DNA from 3 places in the Streptomyces sp. NPDC001890 genome. Region 3 is predicted to be linked to each of the others. Evidence: riboswitches for the same ligand, from Rfam matches in the RefSeq annotation. Region 3 holds a riboswitch; each other region holds the start of a gene.
The links. A riboswitch is a leader RNA that binds a small molecule or an ion and turns the genes downstream of it on or off. The one in region 3 is predicted to bind cobalamin.
Positions count from the first base shown of each region.

Region 1: linked by a shared signal. The riboswitch ahead of cbiE (precorrin-6y C5,15-methyltransferase (decarboxylating) subunit CbiE) and the one ahead of ACFYY1_RS32075 (CbtB-domain containing protein) in region 3 are both predicted to bind cobalamin.
Region 2: linked by a shared signal. The riboswitch ahead of ACFYY1_RS26435 (FecCD family ABC transporter permease) and the one ahead of ACFYY1_RS32075 (CbtB-domain containing protein) in region 3 are both predicted to bind cobalamin.

Region 1 covers NZ_JBIATE010000013.1:36,842-41,402, forward strand. Annotated here, with positions in the region: gene ACFYY1_RS26885 (amidohydrolase family protein) at 363-1,664, shown strand; cobalamin riboswitch at 2,123-2,245, shown strand; gene cbiE (precorrin-6y C5,15-methyltransferase (decarboxylating) subunit CbiE) at 2,496-3,797, shown strand; gene cobM (precorrin-4 C(11)-methyltransferase) at 3,794-4,543, shown strand.
Region 2 covers NZ_JBIATE010000012.1:174,620-179,180, reverse strand. Annotated here, with positions in the region: one part of gene ACFYY1_RS26445 (IS5 family transposase) at 1-29, opposite strand, end outside; one part of gene ACFYY1_RS26445 (IS5 family transposase) at 29-362, opposite strand; partial or broken gene ACFYY1_RS26440 (hypothetical protein) at 360-1,178, shown strand; cobalamin riboswitch at 1,214-1,356, shown strand; partial or broken gene ACFYY1_RS26435 (FecCD family ABC transporter permease) at 1,667-2,719, shown strand; gene ACFYY1_RS26430 (ATP-binding cassette domain-containing protein) at 2,721-3,170, shown strand; gene ACFYY1_RS26425 (transposase) at 3,244-3,834, opposite strand; gene ACFYY1_RS26420 (winged helix-turn-helix domain-containing protein) at 3,831-4,346, opposite strand; partial or broken gene ACFYY1_RS26415 (histidinol phosphatase) at 4,407-4,561, shown strand, end outside.
Region 3 covers NZ_JBIATE010000018.1:159,347-163,907, forward strand. Annotated here, with positions in the region: gene ACFYY1_RS32065 (dihydrolipoyl dehydrogenase family protein) at 1-1,384, shown strand, start outside; gene ACFYY1_RS32070 (histidine phosphatase family protein) at 1,536-2,171, opposite strand; adenosylcobalamin (AdoCbl) riboswitch at 2,281-2,429, shown strand; gene ACFYY1_RS32075 (CbtB-domain containing protein) at 2,433-2,648, shown strand; gene ACFYY1_RS32080 (CbtA family protein) at 2,676-3,449, shown strand; gene ACFYY1_RS32085 (GNAT family N-acetyltransferase) at 3,532-4,038, opposite strand; gene ACFYY1_RS32090 (tetratricopeptide repeat protein) at 4,128-4,511, opposite strand.

The sequences.
Region 1 (4,561 bases), on a different contig from region 3:
ACGATCAGGAGGGCGGCGCGTCGTGTCGGAGACATGGTTCCTCTCAATCCATGGGGTGGCGGGCCCCGGATGCTGCGGGTCCCGCAGCATCCATGGTGGGCGAGCCCGAAGGCCCACGCCGTCGCTGAACCGGATGGCGATGTGCGGACGTTGGGACGACAACGGGGTCGACCGATCGGCTGATGCACAGCGCGGGCACCTTGTCCCAGTCGTATACCAAGAAGTCCCGAACGGGCGAGCGATGCGTGAGGGAGTGGCCTGTTCCGTGCAGGATCTCGGTGAACCCTTGCCTCGCCATTCATCGTGGTATACAAAATGGCTCCCGGTTGTGTATCGGATACATCGGATACGAGGAGCCCGCCATGTGTGTCGAGTCCGTCCCGCCCCCCTCCAGCCGACTCACGCGCCGTGGTGTGCTGGCAGGGGCCGCAGCACTGGCGGGTACGGCAGCCGCCCTTTCGGTGGCACCGTCCGCGGTGGCGGCCCAGCCGAGAACACCGGGCAGCACGCCCGCGCACTCGGGCGACCTGGTCGTCGAGGGCGGCACGCTGCTCGACCCGGAGACCGGCCATGTCACCGAGGACGCGGTCGTCGTCATCCGCTCCGGCAGGGTGCGGGCGGCCGGGCCGCGCGACCGGGTCGAGATCCCGGACGGCGTTCCGGTCCTGGACGCGCACGGCAGCTGGGTGCTCCCCGGTCTCGTCGACGCGCACATCCACCTGAACACCGCCACCGAGGCGCTCGACGCCGTCCGCCAGGGCGCCACCAGCGCACGCAGCGGCTCCACGAACTTCTACCAGGACATCGCCGTACGGGAACTGGCCCGCCAGGCCCCCGCCCTGGCCCCGCGCCTGCGGGCAGCCGGCGTCTTCGTCACCCCCGACCTGGGTGACACCATCCTGGCCGACCCGGACCTCACGCCCCTCGCGCGTTCGAAGGATGGCGTCCGGTCCGCCGAGGCGCTGCGCCGGGTCGTCGAGGTGAACGTCGCCCGTGGCGCCGACGTGATCAAGACGCGCGTCAACGAGCGCGCGGGTCTGCCGGAACAGGACCCGCTGGCCCAGGTCTACTCGTACGAGCAGCTCTCCGAGGTGGTGGCGGCGGCACGGCGCGGCGGCAAGGGCGTGCTGTGCCACAGCTACAGCGAGCGCGGCTGCGACGACGCGGTCCGGGCCGGCGTGCGCTCCCTGGAGCACGGGGTGTTCGTGGGCGAGCGCACCCTGCACGACATGCGGCGCAGGGGCACCGCCTTCACGCCGACGCTGAGCGCGATCGCCGGACTCGCCGACTCGTCGGACCCGGTGCTGGCCGAGCGCGGGCGTGCGTATCTGCCGGTCCTGAAGGAGGCGGTGCGAACGGCCCACCAGATGGGGATCCTGGTGGTGGCGGGCACCGACTCCTCCGGCGGCAAGGTCAAGCCCATCGGACGCGAGGTGGAACTGATGCATGCGTCGGGCCTCACCGCACTCGACGCGATCCGCACGGCCACCACCCGGGCCGCCCGGCTCCTCGGCCTGGAAGACACGGTGGGCCGGCTCGCCCGCGGCTTCGCGGGCGACGTGATCGTCGTGGACGGCGACCCGCTGGCCGATGTGACCGTGCTCAAGCGACCGCAGCGCGTGGTGCGGGCGGGCCTGCTGGTCCAGGGCGCATCCGCATCCTGACGCCAGCCGGTCCGGAACATCGCGTGCCGGACCGCGAACTGATCCGGAACAGCGCGTGCCGGACCGCGAGTTGATCCGGACCATCCCGTGCCGGACGGCGCACCTGCCCGGTGCACCGTCCATCATCACCCTCCGCGCCCACGGCGCGGCGACCTCCGGACCGGTCGCCGCGCTCAGGCGCGTCAGGGCGACAGCGTGCCGCTCCCGGTCCAACTCCGCAGCGGGCAGGGGCACCGACCCGGACCGTCGCATTCGTAGCACGGCACGAATCCGGCTCGGACTCCGGAGACCCGATCCCGACCCGGATCGACCACCCGGCCGCGCCACGCAACTGGGCACCGCCCACCCCGACCCGTGATCCGCGGCGCGGGCCTCCGCGGAGCCGCCCCCGGTCGCACGGAGGTCCGCCTGCCCCCGCCCCGTTGCGGGGGTGTCCCGCACCGCCTGTCCGCGCGAGCTATAAGCTGCACGTGCCCCGCGGGGGAAGTCCGGTCGAAATCCGGCGCTGACCCGCAACGGTGGGCGGAGCCCGACATCGGGCCCCGCGAGCCCGATCACCCGCGGTGGCGAAGGCTCCTGTCAATTCGCCGTGGACTGCGAGTGGTGCTGCGCAGGGCGCTCCGCGCCCGGGCTGCTCCTCTGATCACGTAGGCGCACGGCCCGAAGCGAAAGCGATGACCGCCCGTGGCCACACCCATCGGTCCACCCGCCGCACACCTGCGGAAAGCGACCTCCTGAGCGAGGCTCCGGGGCGGCCGCCCGGCCGCTGCCCCCTCACGGCCGGACAGTAGAGTTCGGCTGCGTCATCCACTGAACACCGAGGTACCGTCCGTGACTCTCGCACCACCCGAACAACCCGTCCCACCTGCGGTGACCGTCGTGGGAATCGGCGCCGACGGATGGGCGGGACTGACCGACGCGGCGCGCACGGAGCTGGTCGACGCACAGGTCCTCATCGGCGGCGAGCGGCAACTCGGCCTGCTCCCGCCGTCCTGCCGGGGACAACGGGTGCCGTGGCCCTCGCCGTTGCGGCCCGCCGTCCCCGGTCTGCTCGCCGCGCACGCCGGGAGCAGGATCGCCGTGCTGGCCAGCGGCGACCCCATGTTCTACGGCATCGGCCGGGCCCTCACCGAAGTGCTCGGCACCGGTGCGCCGAGGATCCTGCCCCACCCGTCCTCGGTGTCCTACGCCTGTGCCCGGATCGGCTGGCCGGTGGAGGACACCGAGGTCGTCACCCTGGTCGGCCGCCCCGCCGCCCGGCTGGCCGCCGCCCTGCACCACGGCCGGCGCGTCCTGGTCCTGAGCGCGGACGCGGCCACCCCGGCCGCGGTGGCCGGGCTGCTGCGCGAACAGGGCTTCGGACCGAGCCCGCTGCGCGTGCTCGAACAGCTCGGCGGAGCGGACGAAGCGTGCCTGGAGGGCACCGCGGACCATTGGCCGCACCCACCGGGCGACCCGCTGAACATCATCGCGATCGACTGCCGACGCACCCCCGAAGCCCTGCGCCTCGGCGCCGTACCCGGTCTGCCCGACGCGGCGTACGAACACGACGGGCAGCTCACCAAGCGGCACATCCGGGCCGCGACGCTCGGTGTGCTCGCACCCGCCCCCGGCGAACTCCTGTGGGACATCGGCGGAGGCTCGGGATCCATCGCCATCGAATGGATGCGGACCCACCCCTCCTGCCGCGCGATCACCGTCGAACGCGACTCGCGACGCGCCGGGCGCATCGCACGCAACGCCGACCGGCTCGGCGTACCGGCCCTGCGTGTGCTCACCGGACCCGCCCCCGGCAACCTGGCCCGACTACCCACGCCCGACGCCGTGTTCATCGGCGGCGGGCTGACCGCGCCCGGCCTGCTCGACACCTGCTGGGACGCGCTGCCGCCCGGCGGACGACTGGTCGCCAACACGGTCACGCTGGAGTCCGAGGCGCTGCTCGCCGAGGCACACCGTACACACGGCGGCGAACTGGTCCGGCTCGCGGTCGCGCACGCCGTGCCGGTCGGCGGGTTCACCGGCTGGCGGCAGGCCATGCCCGTCACCCAGTGGTCCGTACGCAAACCCCTGACCAGTCCCGAAGCGGCACCCTCGGCAACCGAGCCCGCGCAACACCCAGGAGACAACACATGACCGTGTACTTCATCGGCGCGGGCCCGGGGGCCGCCGACCTGATCACCGTGCGCGGCGCCCGCCTCCTCGCCTCCTGCCAGGTGTGTCTGTACGCGGGCAGCCTGGTGCCCCGGGAACTGCTCGCCGAATGCCCCCCGGACGCCCGCCTGGTGGACACCGCGCAGCTCGACATCGACCAGATCACCGCCGAACTGCTGGCAGCGCACGAGGCCGGTCACGACGTGGCCCGGCTGCACTCGGGGGACCCCTCGGTGTTCAGCGCGGTCAACGAGCAGATGCACCGGCTCGACGCGGCGGGGGTGCCCTACGAAGTGGTGCCCGGCGTACCCGCGTTCGCGGCCGCCGCTGCGGCGCTCAAGCGGGAACTGACCGTGCCGACCGTCGGCCAGACCGTCATCCTCACCCGCATCGCCCACCGCGCGACCGCGATGCCGAAGGGCGAGGACCTGGCCACCCTGGGCCGCAGCGGCGCCCTGATCGTGCTGCACCTCGCCGCCCGGTACGTGGACCGCGTCGTCGAGGAACTGCTGCCGTACTACGGGGCCGACTGCCCGGCCGCGGTGGTGGCGCTGGCCTCCCGCCCGGACGAGATCGTGCTGCGCGGAACCCTCGACGACATCGCCGGGCAGGTGAAGGCGGCGGGCGTGATCCGTACCGCCGTCATCATGGTCGGCCGGACCCTGGGCGCCGAGCAGTTCCGCGACAGCCACCTCTACTCGCCCGCACGCGAACGCCACGTCTGCTGACCGGGGGCTGTCCCGTGG
Region 2 (4,561 bases), on a different contig from region 3:
CGTCAGTGGCCCCCTTTTACGGCCCGGAGGCTCACGGAGTCGATGGCGCACCGGGACCAGTCGAGCTCGCCACGGGCGCCGAGTTCGTCGAGGACGACACGGTGGAGCCTCGCCCAGACCCGGTCCCGGCTCCACTGGGCGAAACGTCGGTACACCGTCTGCCAGCACGGACCGAACACCGGAGGCAACTGCCTCCACGTGCAGCCTGACGTCGCCACGAACACGATCGCGGCCAGGGCCTCACGGTCACCCGCCCGACGCCGACCCCCACCCTGCGGACGCTTTACCTCCGTCGGCGGCACCACCCGCCGAAACAGCACCCACAACTCGTCCGGCACCAGCCGCTCAACCAGATCCGTCATGCACTCGGCGGCTGGAACTACAGCAAGGCCGAAGGCGACTCCGGCCAGCTCGCCGCGGTCAGCGACATCGACATGACCGGCGCGGCGATGGCCGCCCTGTGCGTCTCCGGCGTACCGAACACCGACACCGACATCGTCCAGGCGAAGACCTTCCTCAAGAGCAAGCTGATCGCCAACTCCGGTGCTTTCGACGCCATGTTCGGCGTCAACACGGACTCCAACGGCTGGGCCGTCTCCGGGCTCAACGCCTGCGGCATCAAACCGCAGACGGGCGACTTCCTCGCCTCCAAGGGCAAGACCCCCGTCGACTTCCTGATCAGCCAGCAGTTCAACCCCGGCGGCGGCTTCAAATACCTGCCCAGCGACACCGCACCGCAGGCGTACGCGTCCATCGACGGTCTGCGCGCCGTCGCCGGCGGCGGCTTCACCGCGGCCCCGCCCGCCCCGGTGACGTCCGGCGCCCCTCAGTGGGTCGGCCAGTCGTCGCTCACATCGGGCAGCTCCGCCACGTTCGCCGTGACCGTGGACGACGGCTCCGGCACCCTCAAGGTCTGCTCCGCCGCCGTCACGGCGACCGGCACCACCACCACGCTCGGCGCGGTCCTTGACGCCGCCTCCGGTACGTCGACCCCGTCCGGCTGCGTCAGCGGTGTCACGCCCTCCTCGGGCACCGGCCAGATCACGTCACTCAACGGCAAGGCCAACAGCGGCTCCGACATCTGGAAGGTCAGCGTGGACGGCGCGGCCTTCGCCGATGCCACCCGCGGCAGGGCAATCGGTGTTGGCGACACGATCGCCCTGCGCTGGGGCGCCTGACCGGGGTCCGGCCCGGTTTTTCTCGTTTACCTGGTCATTACGGACGATCACTAGGTCAAAGCCGCGGCAGGAGCCAGGAAGCCGGTGTGAGTCCGGCACGGTCCCGCCAATGTGACCGCGCACGTCCCACCGGGCGTGCGCGGAAGTCAGGTCGCTGACCTGCCGCGGGCCTGATCCGAGGAGCGCGGACTTCACAGGACGCTTCTCATGCACGACGGTCACAACCGTCCCCTTTTCTCGTTCCCCCTGCTGTCGGTGGCCTCCCACGGGCGCCGCCCGGCACGCGTCGCCGCGGCCATCACCGCGCTGTCGGCGATCCTGCTGACCGCAGGCTGCGGCTCGTCCGCCACCTCCGCCGACTCCCCGAAGGCGGGGGCCTGGGCGGCGAAGGGTGCCGTTGACCGACACCCTCGTCGGCGGACGCGGTGGGCGACCTGGCGCGCGGGCTGCACCCGGACAACTTCCAGTGACGCCGTCCGTCATGGCCGCTGCCGCATCGAGACCGCGCCGCCGGGCCCGCGTTCGCCGTCACCCTGGTCGCGCTCACCGTGCTCCTGGCCGCCTCCCTGACCGCCGGGCTCGCCCTCGGCTCGGTGCACGTGCCGCCTGGCCAGGTGTGGGGCATCATGAGCACGCGCTCGGCGCCGACCGGTCGGATCCCCCTGGACCCGGGCGTGGGAGACGATCGTCGTCGACGTGCGCGGGCCTCGCATCCTGCTCGGCGCGGTCACCGGGGCGGGCCTCGCCGTCGTCGGTACGGCGCTCCGGGCCCTGGTGCGCAACGCGCTCGCCGAGCCCTACCTCCTCGGAGTCTCCTCCGGCGCCTCGCTCGACGCGGTCGCGGTCATCCTGTTCGGGGTGAGTCTCTTCGGAGCGGTGTCCCTGTCGGCGGCCGCATTCGCGGGAGCGCTCGGCGCGCTCGTGCTCGTCTACGCCGCCGCCCGCACCGGCGGCCGCATCACCTTCCTGCGGCTCATCCCGACCGGGCTCGCGGTGGCATCGGTGCTCAGCGCGCTGCTGAACCTCCTGCTGCTGACGACGGACAACAGCAACGAGGCGCGCACCGTCCTCGCCTGGACGCTGGATGGCCTGGGCGGTGTGTCCTGGGGTTCGCTGTGGCTGCCGGGACTGGCGCTACTGCTCGGCATCGCCGTGCTCATGGTGCAGGCCCCGAATCTGAACCTGCTGCTCGCCGGGGCGAAGGCCGCCGCCATCCTGGGCCTGGGCATCGCACGGTTCAGGGCCCGGGTGTTTGTGCTCATCTCGCTGGTCACTGGAGTGCTGGTGGCCGCTGCCGGGCCGATCGGCTTCGTCGGCCTGATGCTGCCCCACATCGTGCGGCTGCTCGTGGGTAGCGATCGCCGGCGTGTGCTGCCGGCCGCCGCGCTGGGGGGGGTGCGTCCTTCCTGGGCCTGGCGGACATCGCGGCGCGGACTGTGACGGCACCGCAGGAGATCCCGGTCGGCGTCCCCACCACCCTGTGCGGAGGGCCGTTCTTCCTGTGGCTGATGCGGCGCGACGCACGCAAGCGGGAGGCGCGGCATGACGGCGGCCGAACTGCACGGCGAGGGCGTCACGCTCACAGCCGGCGCGCGGCGACTGGTCCACGACATCACGCTCGCAGCCGGTCCCGGCGAGACGATCGGCCTCGTCGGCCCGAACGGCAGTGGCAAGTCCAGCCTGCTGCGCGCCGTCTACCGCGTACTGCGGCCGGAGAGCGGAACGGTCCGCGTCGACGGCGACGACATCTGGTCGCCGGCCCCGCGCCGAGTCGCTCGCACACTGGCCGCGGTGGTGCAGGACACCCCGTCCGGCCTCGATCTGAGCGTGTGGGAAGTCATCTCGATGGGGCCGTACCCCGCACAAGCGCCTGCTGGCGACACGACGGAGGACGCCACGCTGATCGAGTCGACACTCGCCTTGGTCGACGCCGTCGCCTTGGCCGACGGCCCCTTCGACCGGCTCTCCGGCGTGAGCGGCAGCGGGTGCTGATCGCCCGCGCCCTGGCCCAGGGGCCGTCGCTGCTCGTCCTGGACGAACCGACCAACCACCGTGACATCCGGCACTACTGATCTCTTCGTAAGTTCAGTGGGCGTGGTGGGTGGATGGTCAGGCCCGTATGGGCGAGGAATGACCATGGCAGTCGGGGGTTGGCGTTGATGCGGTGGATGCCTTGCTCGGTAGCGTCGGCGACATCGGCGAGGTGGTCGTCGGCGAGGTTGGCGAGTTCGCGCTTCTTGAGCGAGGACCACAGCGGTTCCACCGGGTTCAGCTCGGGAGCGTAGGCGGGTGATCGTTCCAGGGTGAGCCAGTCCTGTTCGGCGACCCAGGCCCGCATGGCCCGGCTCCAGTGGGCGGACAGGCCGTCCCGGACCAGGACCACTCGCTCGCCGCGGTAGAACATCTTCATCTGCTCCAGGACCTCGATGAGTCCGGCGGTGTCGTAGCTGCCGGGCTTGAGGTGGAAGCACAGGCGCGCGCCGCGATGGGGGTCGGTGGAGTGGTAACCCAAGGCTCCGGCCATCGACGTGCGCTTCCGGTTCAGGTGGTGCCGCAGGAGTGGAGTCCGCCCTCGGGGCGAGTAGGTGCGGCGGATCCGAGGGAGTAGGGAGACGCCTGATTCGTCGAGGAAGACGATCCAGGCACGTGTGTTCATGGCCCCTTTTTGATGCGTGGCCACTCGTGCGCGGTCCAACGGGCGATCTCCGACTCGTTCCGCTCGACCGCCCGCCGCTCGGGCCGTTGCAGGCTCCATCCGAGCCGGCCGGTCAGCAGCCGCCACACCGACGCCCTCGACAACACCACCCCCGTTGCCCGGGTGACGACCGCGCCGACTCGTTCCAGGGTCCACAGGTCGGCCTCGAAACCATGGGCCTGGGCACCTTGCTCCAACGCAGCCCGGACCGTCTCGGCCTGGGTGTCGTCCAGCTCGGGTGGGCGTCCGGTGGCTGCCCGTCGCCGCAGGGCCGAAGCACCGTCCTGCTCCCACATCCGCCGCCAACGCCGCACACTCTGGGCACACACCCCCACCGCCCTCGGGATCTCCGCATTCGAGACGCCGTCCTCGAACAACTCGACTGCCCGAACACGACGTGCCTCCGCCAACTGAGGCCGCGACAAAGGAGGAAGGGAGGGGCCGGCAATCAAAGGGGAAGGTTGATAAGCCACCCCGACAGCCTCCCACCCACACGGCCACCACACCCACCGAACTTACGAAAAGATCCGTAGTTGGAGAACCTGACCGCGCTGTGCCGACTGCCCGCGACGGTCCTCGTCGCCCTCTACGACCCCAACCTGGCCGCGCACTACTGCGGTCGCCTGTACGTTCTGCGTCACGGCGGTGTTGGGGCGTCCGGACCGGCGCACGAGGTGCTCACTCCGCG
Region 3 (4,561 bases):
GGTGGGCGAGAACGTCGCCGACCGCGCCCGTGCCGCCGGACTGAGCACCGCGGTCGTCGAGGCGGAGCTCATCGGCGGTGAGTGCTCCTACTGGGCGTGCATGCCCAGCAAGGCCCTGCTGCGCCCGGTGGTCGCCCGCGCCGACGCCCGCCGCGTCCCGGGGCTCAGCGACGCCGTGCAGGGGCCGTTGGACACCGCGGCCGTGCTCGCCCACCGTGACACGTACGCATCGCACTGGAAGGACGACGGGCAGGTCGCCTGGCTGGAGGGCATCGGTGCCGACATCTACCGGGGCCGGGGCAGGCTCACCGGCGAGAAGGCGGTCTCCGTCACCGCGCTCGACGGCACAGAGCACCGGCTCACAGCCCGCCACGCCGTCGCCGTCTGCACCGGCAGCCGCGCCGTCGTCCCCGACCTGCCCGGCATCGGCAAGGCCCGCCCCTGGACCAGCCGGGAGGCGACGAGCGCCAAGAAGGTGCCCGGCCGCCTCGTGATCGTCGGCGGCGGGGTGGTCGGCGTGGAGATGGCCACCGTCTGGCAGGCCCTCGGGGCTCGGGTGACGATGCTGATCCGCGGCACGGGGCTCCTGCCGAAGATGGAGCCCTTCGCCGGCGAACTGGTCGGGCAGGCGCTCACCGAGGCGGGCGCAGACATCCGTACCGGGGTCTCGGTCGCCGCCGTACGGCGTGCGGTACCGGACGGCCCGGTCACCGTGGAACTGGACGGTGGCGATCACGTCGAGGCCGACGAGATCCTCTTCGCCACCGGCAGGGCACCACGCACCGAGGACCTCGGACTCGAAACGGTGGGTCTGGAGCCCGGCACCTGGCTGACCGTCGACGACAGCTGCCGCGTCGACGGCACCACCTGGCTGTACGCGGTCGGCGACGTCAACCACCGGGCGCTCCTCACCCACCAGGGCAAGTACCAGGCACGCATCGCGGGTGCCGCGATCACCGCCCGCGCCGCCGGCGCACCGCTGCGGGAGACCGACTGGGGCGCCCACGCGGCCACCGCCGACCACGCGGCCGTCCCCCAGGTCGTCTTCACCGACCCGGAGGCGGCCTCGGTCGGCCTCACCCTCGCCGCGGCCGAGCGGGCCGGCCACCGGGTCCGGGCCGTCGACCACGACCTTGCCGCGGTGGCCGGTTCCGGCCTGTACGCGGACGGATACCGGGGCCGTGCCCGCATGGTCGTGGACCTCGACCGGGAGATCCTGCTCGGCGTCACCTTCGTCGGGCCGGGCATCGGCGAGCTGCTGCACTCGGCGACGATCGCGGTCGCGGGCGAGGTCCCCATCGACCGGCTCTGGCACGCGGTTCCCGCGTACCCGACGATCAGCGAGGTCTGGCTGCGGCTGCTGGAGTCGTACCGGGACGCTTGAGGGCGGGGCGGGCCGGCGGTGAGGACGGCGGCGAGCAGTGCGGACGTCGGTCCTGGGCGACCGGCCCGACGGCCGGCCCGAGACCTACGCGGAACTGCGTTCGTCGGAAAACGGGGTGCCGGGTCGACCATCACCGCGCACGCCCGCACTTCTACCCGACTGTGTCGCAGCCGGATGACGACGGGGCGGGGTCGGGCATGGGCGACAACGGCTGTCCGCACCGCAGGTTCCACCGGCCGGAACGCCCGCTGAGCGCGGTCAGCGTCAGCGGGGCGACGTCCAGCCGCCAGAACGCCTCCACCGGCAGAGCGAGGGCCGCCACCATCATCGCCCGTACCACCGCGGGTTCGACGACGCCGAGCACGCGGTGGCCCCCGGCGCCCTCGGCGGAACCGGTCGCCCCCACCGTCTCCAGCCAGTGTTCGGCCCGGAGGCAGAGATCCAGCAGGGACTCGCCGCCGTGGGGAACCGCCGACGGATCGGTCAGCCAGGCCGACACCGCCTCCGGTTCGGCCGCGCTCACCGCTGCCAGCCGCCGACCGCTCCATCGCCCCATGTCCCAGCCACGGAACGCCGGTTCGGGCCCGGCACGCAGCCCCAACGCGTCGGCGGTCCCGGCGCACCGTTCGGAGGGCCCGCACAGATACCGGTCGGCGGCGGGCACCGCCGCGGCGACGCCCCGCGCCCGGCGGGCCCCGGCCGCGTCGAGCGGCGCGTCACCGTCGAAACGGGCCTCCCGCAGCGCGGCGTTGAGCGCCGGTGAGATCAACATCACCTTTACGGGCATGACCCGGTCAACTCCCTGAACTCTGGCCCCATGGGTGTGCCCACCATGGCATCAGGGCGCTGCGGCCGCCGTCGGCACCATGGCAGGGGGTTGCCCCCAAGGAGTATCGTCACGACGAGCATGACGTAGGTGCGACGGAAGTCCGGTGAGAATCCGGCACGGTCGCGCCACTGTGAACCCGTCTCCGGGCGGGAAGTCAGACCCAGCACCTACGTCTCAGGCACCACGATCGGGACGCGTGTTCCCTCAGGAGGTTCTGCCATGGCACAGACTGCTGCCCCCGCCACCGCCGTACCGGCGATCACCCCCATCTCCCTGAAGGCCATTGCCCCTTGGGCGGTCTTCTTCGGCGTTCTCATGCTCGTACTGCTGTACTTCGTCGGCGCCGAACAGGGCGCCACCGCGGTCATCTCCGGCGAAGGTGTCCACGAGTGGGTCCACGACGGCCGCCACCTCCTCGGTTTCCCCTGCCACTGACGTACCGTCCGATCCTGGGGAAACCTCATGAACTCCATATCTGTCAGAGCCCTGCTCGTCCGCGGCATGCTGGCCGGCCTCGCCGCGGGCGCACTCGCTCTGCTGGTCGCCTACTTCCTCGGTGAGTCGCGTGTGGACGCGGCCATCGCCCTGGAGGAATCGCACAGCCATCACCATGGCGGCGGCGAGGAACTGGTCAGCCGCACCATGCAGTCCACCGCCGGCCTCGCCACCGGTGTCCTGGTCTTCGGCGTCGCGATCGGCGGCATCGCCGCCCTCGTCTTCTGCTACGCCCTCGGCCGGATCGGCAGATTCGGTCCACGGGCCACGGCCGCACTGATCGCGGGTGCGGCCCTGCTGACGGTGTACGTCGTCCCGTTCCTCAAGTACCCGGCCAATCCGCCGGCCGTCGGCAACCCCGACACCATCGGCCCGCGTACCGCCCTGTTCTTCCTGATGGTCGCCCTGAGCGTGCTGCTGGCCGTCGCCGCGGTCATCCTCGGCAAACGGCTGGCTCCCCGCCTGGGCAACTGGAACGCGACGATCACGGCATCCGCCGCGTACGTCCTGGTGATCGGGCTCGCCTACGCGTTCCTGCCCTCGTACAACGAAGTCGGCAAGGACTTCCCGGCCGCACTGCTCTGGGAGTTCCGCCTGAGCACCCTCGCCGTGCAGACCACTCTCTGGGTGGCGTTCGGGCTCTTCTTCGGTTATCTGACGGATCGGTTGCTCGCGCCGGGCACCGGCGCAGTCACCACCGCGAACAGCGGCGCCGGACGGGCGGCCACCGCGGCCGGCTGACCGGCACCGCCCACGCGGGCCGACGACCGGAACCCCGCCCGGACCCTCCCGGCGGGGTTCCGGCGTTCCGCCCCGCGCCGGCTCACCGCCCGGGCCGCGGGCTCCAGTCGATCCGGTAGTACTTCAACCGCTCGTCCTGCCGCACCAGGCGCATGCCGGCGGCTTCCATGACGCGCTGGGACGCGGTGTTGTCCAGGTCGCTGTCACCGTGCACCCGGCTCACCCCCTGCTCACGGGCGAACAGCAGCAGGGCGCGCAGCGCCTCGGAGGCGTAACCCATACCCCGTGCCGAGGGGACGAGGCCGTAGCCGATCGTGACCTCTCCGTTCTCGTCCGGCGCACCGTGGAATCCCAGCCCGCCGATCACCAGCCCGTCGGTGCGGCGCCGTATCTCGTACGAACCGAAGGGGCTGGGATCGCCTGTCGTGGCACAGGTGTCGAGGAAGCGCTCGGCCGCGGCCATCTCTCCGGGGGACGGATAGCCGGGTGCCCAGCACTCCCCTTCGCCCGGCGTGCCCGAGATCACCCGCAGGGCGTCGGAGCCGTTCATCGGGCGGAGCAGGAGGCGAGGCGTCTCGATGTCGGTCATGAGGAAGTGAAGTATCACGTGGGGCGGGCAGGCGGCATCCCGGATTTGCCGGGATGCCGCCGCGGTTGCCGATGCCCGCCGCCGCGGGCTCACGCGCCGGCGGATCCCTGGGTGCTCGTCCGCCCCGGGCCGGAGTCGAACTCACCGGAGAACGCCGCAGCCATCCGCAGATGACCGGCGGCCTCCGCGCCCCGCCCCTGCCGCTCAAGGGTGCGGCCCAGCATCAGCCGTGCGTAGTGCTCCACCGGGTCGAGCTCCAGCACCGCCCGCAGTTCCGCCTCGGCCTTTCCGAGCCGGGCCGAGTGGTAGTAGGTCCGGGCCAGCAGCAGCCGCGGCGACACCTGCTCCGGGACCTCCTCGACCAGCCCCTCCAGGATCCGGGCCGCGGTCATGTACTCCTTCGCCTCGAAGAACATCTGCGCACGGTTCCAGCGGTCGGCAGCCGTGCCGAACTCGTAGTAGGTGTCGCTCACTTGACCTCCTTGGTCACGGACCGTTCCGGGGTGGTGCCCCGTTTCGTCCA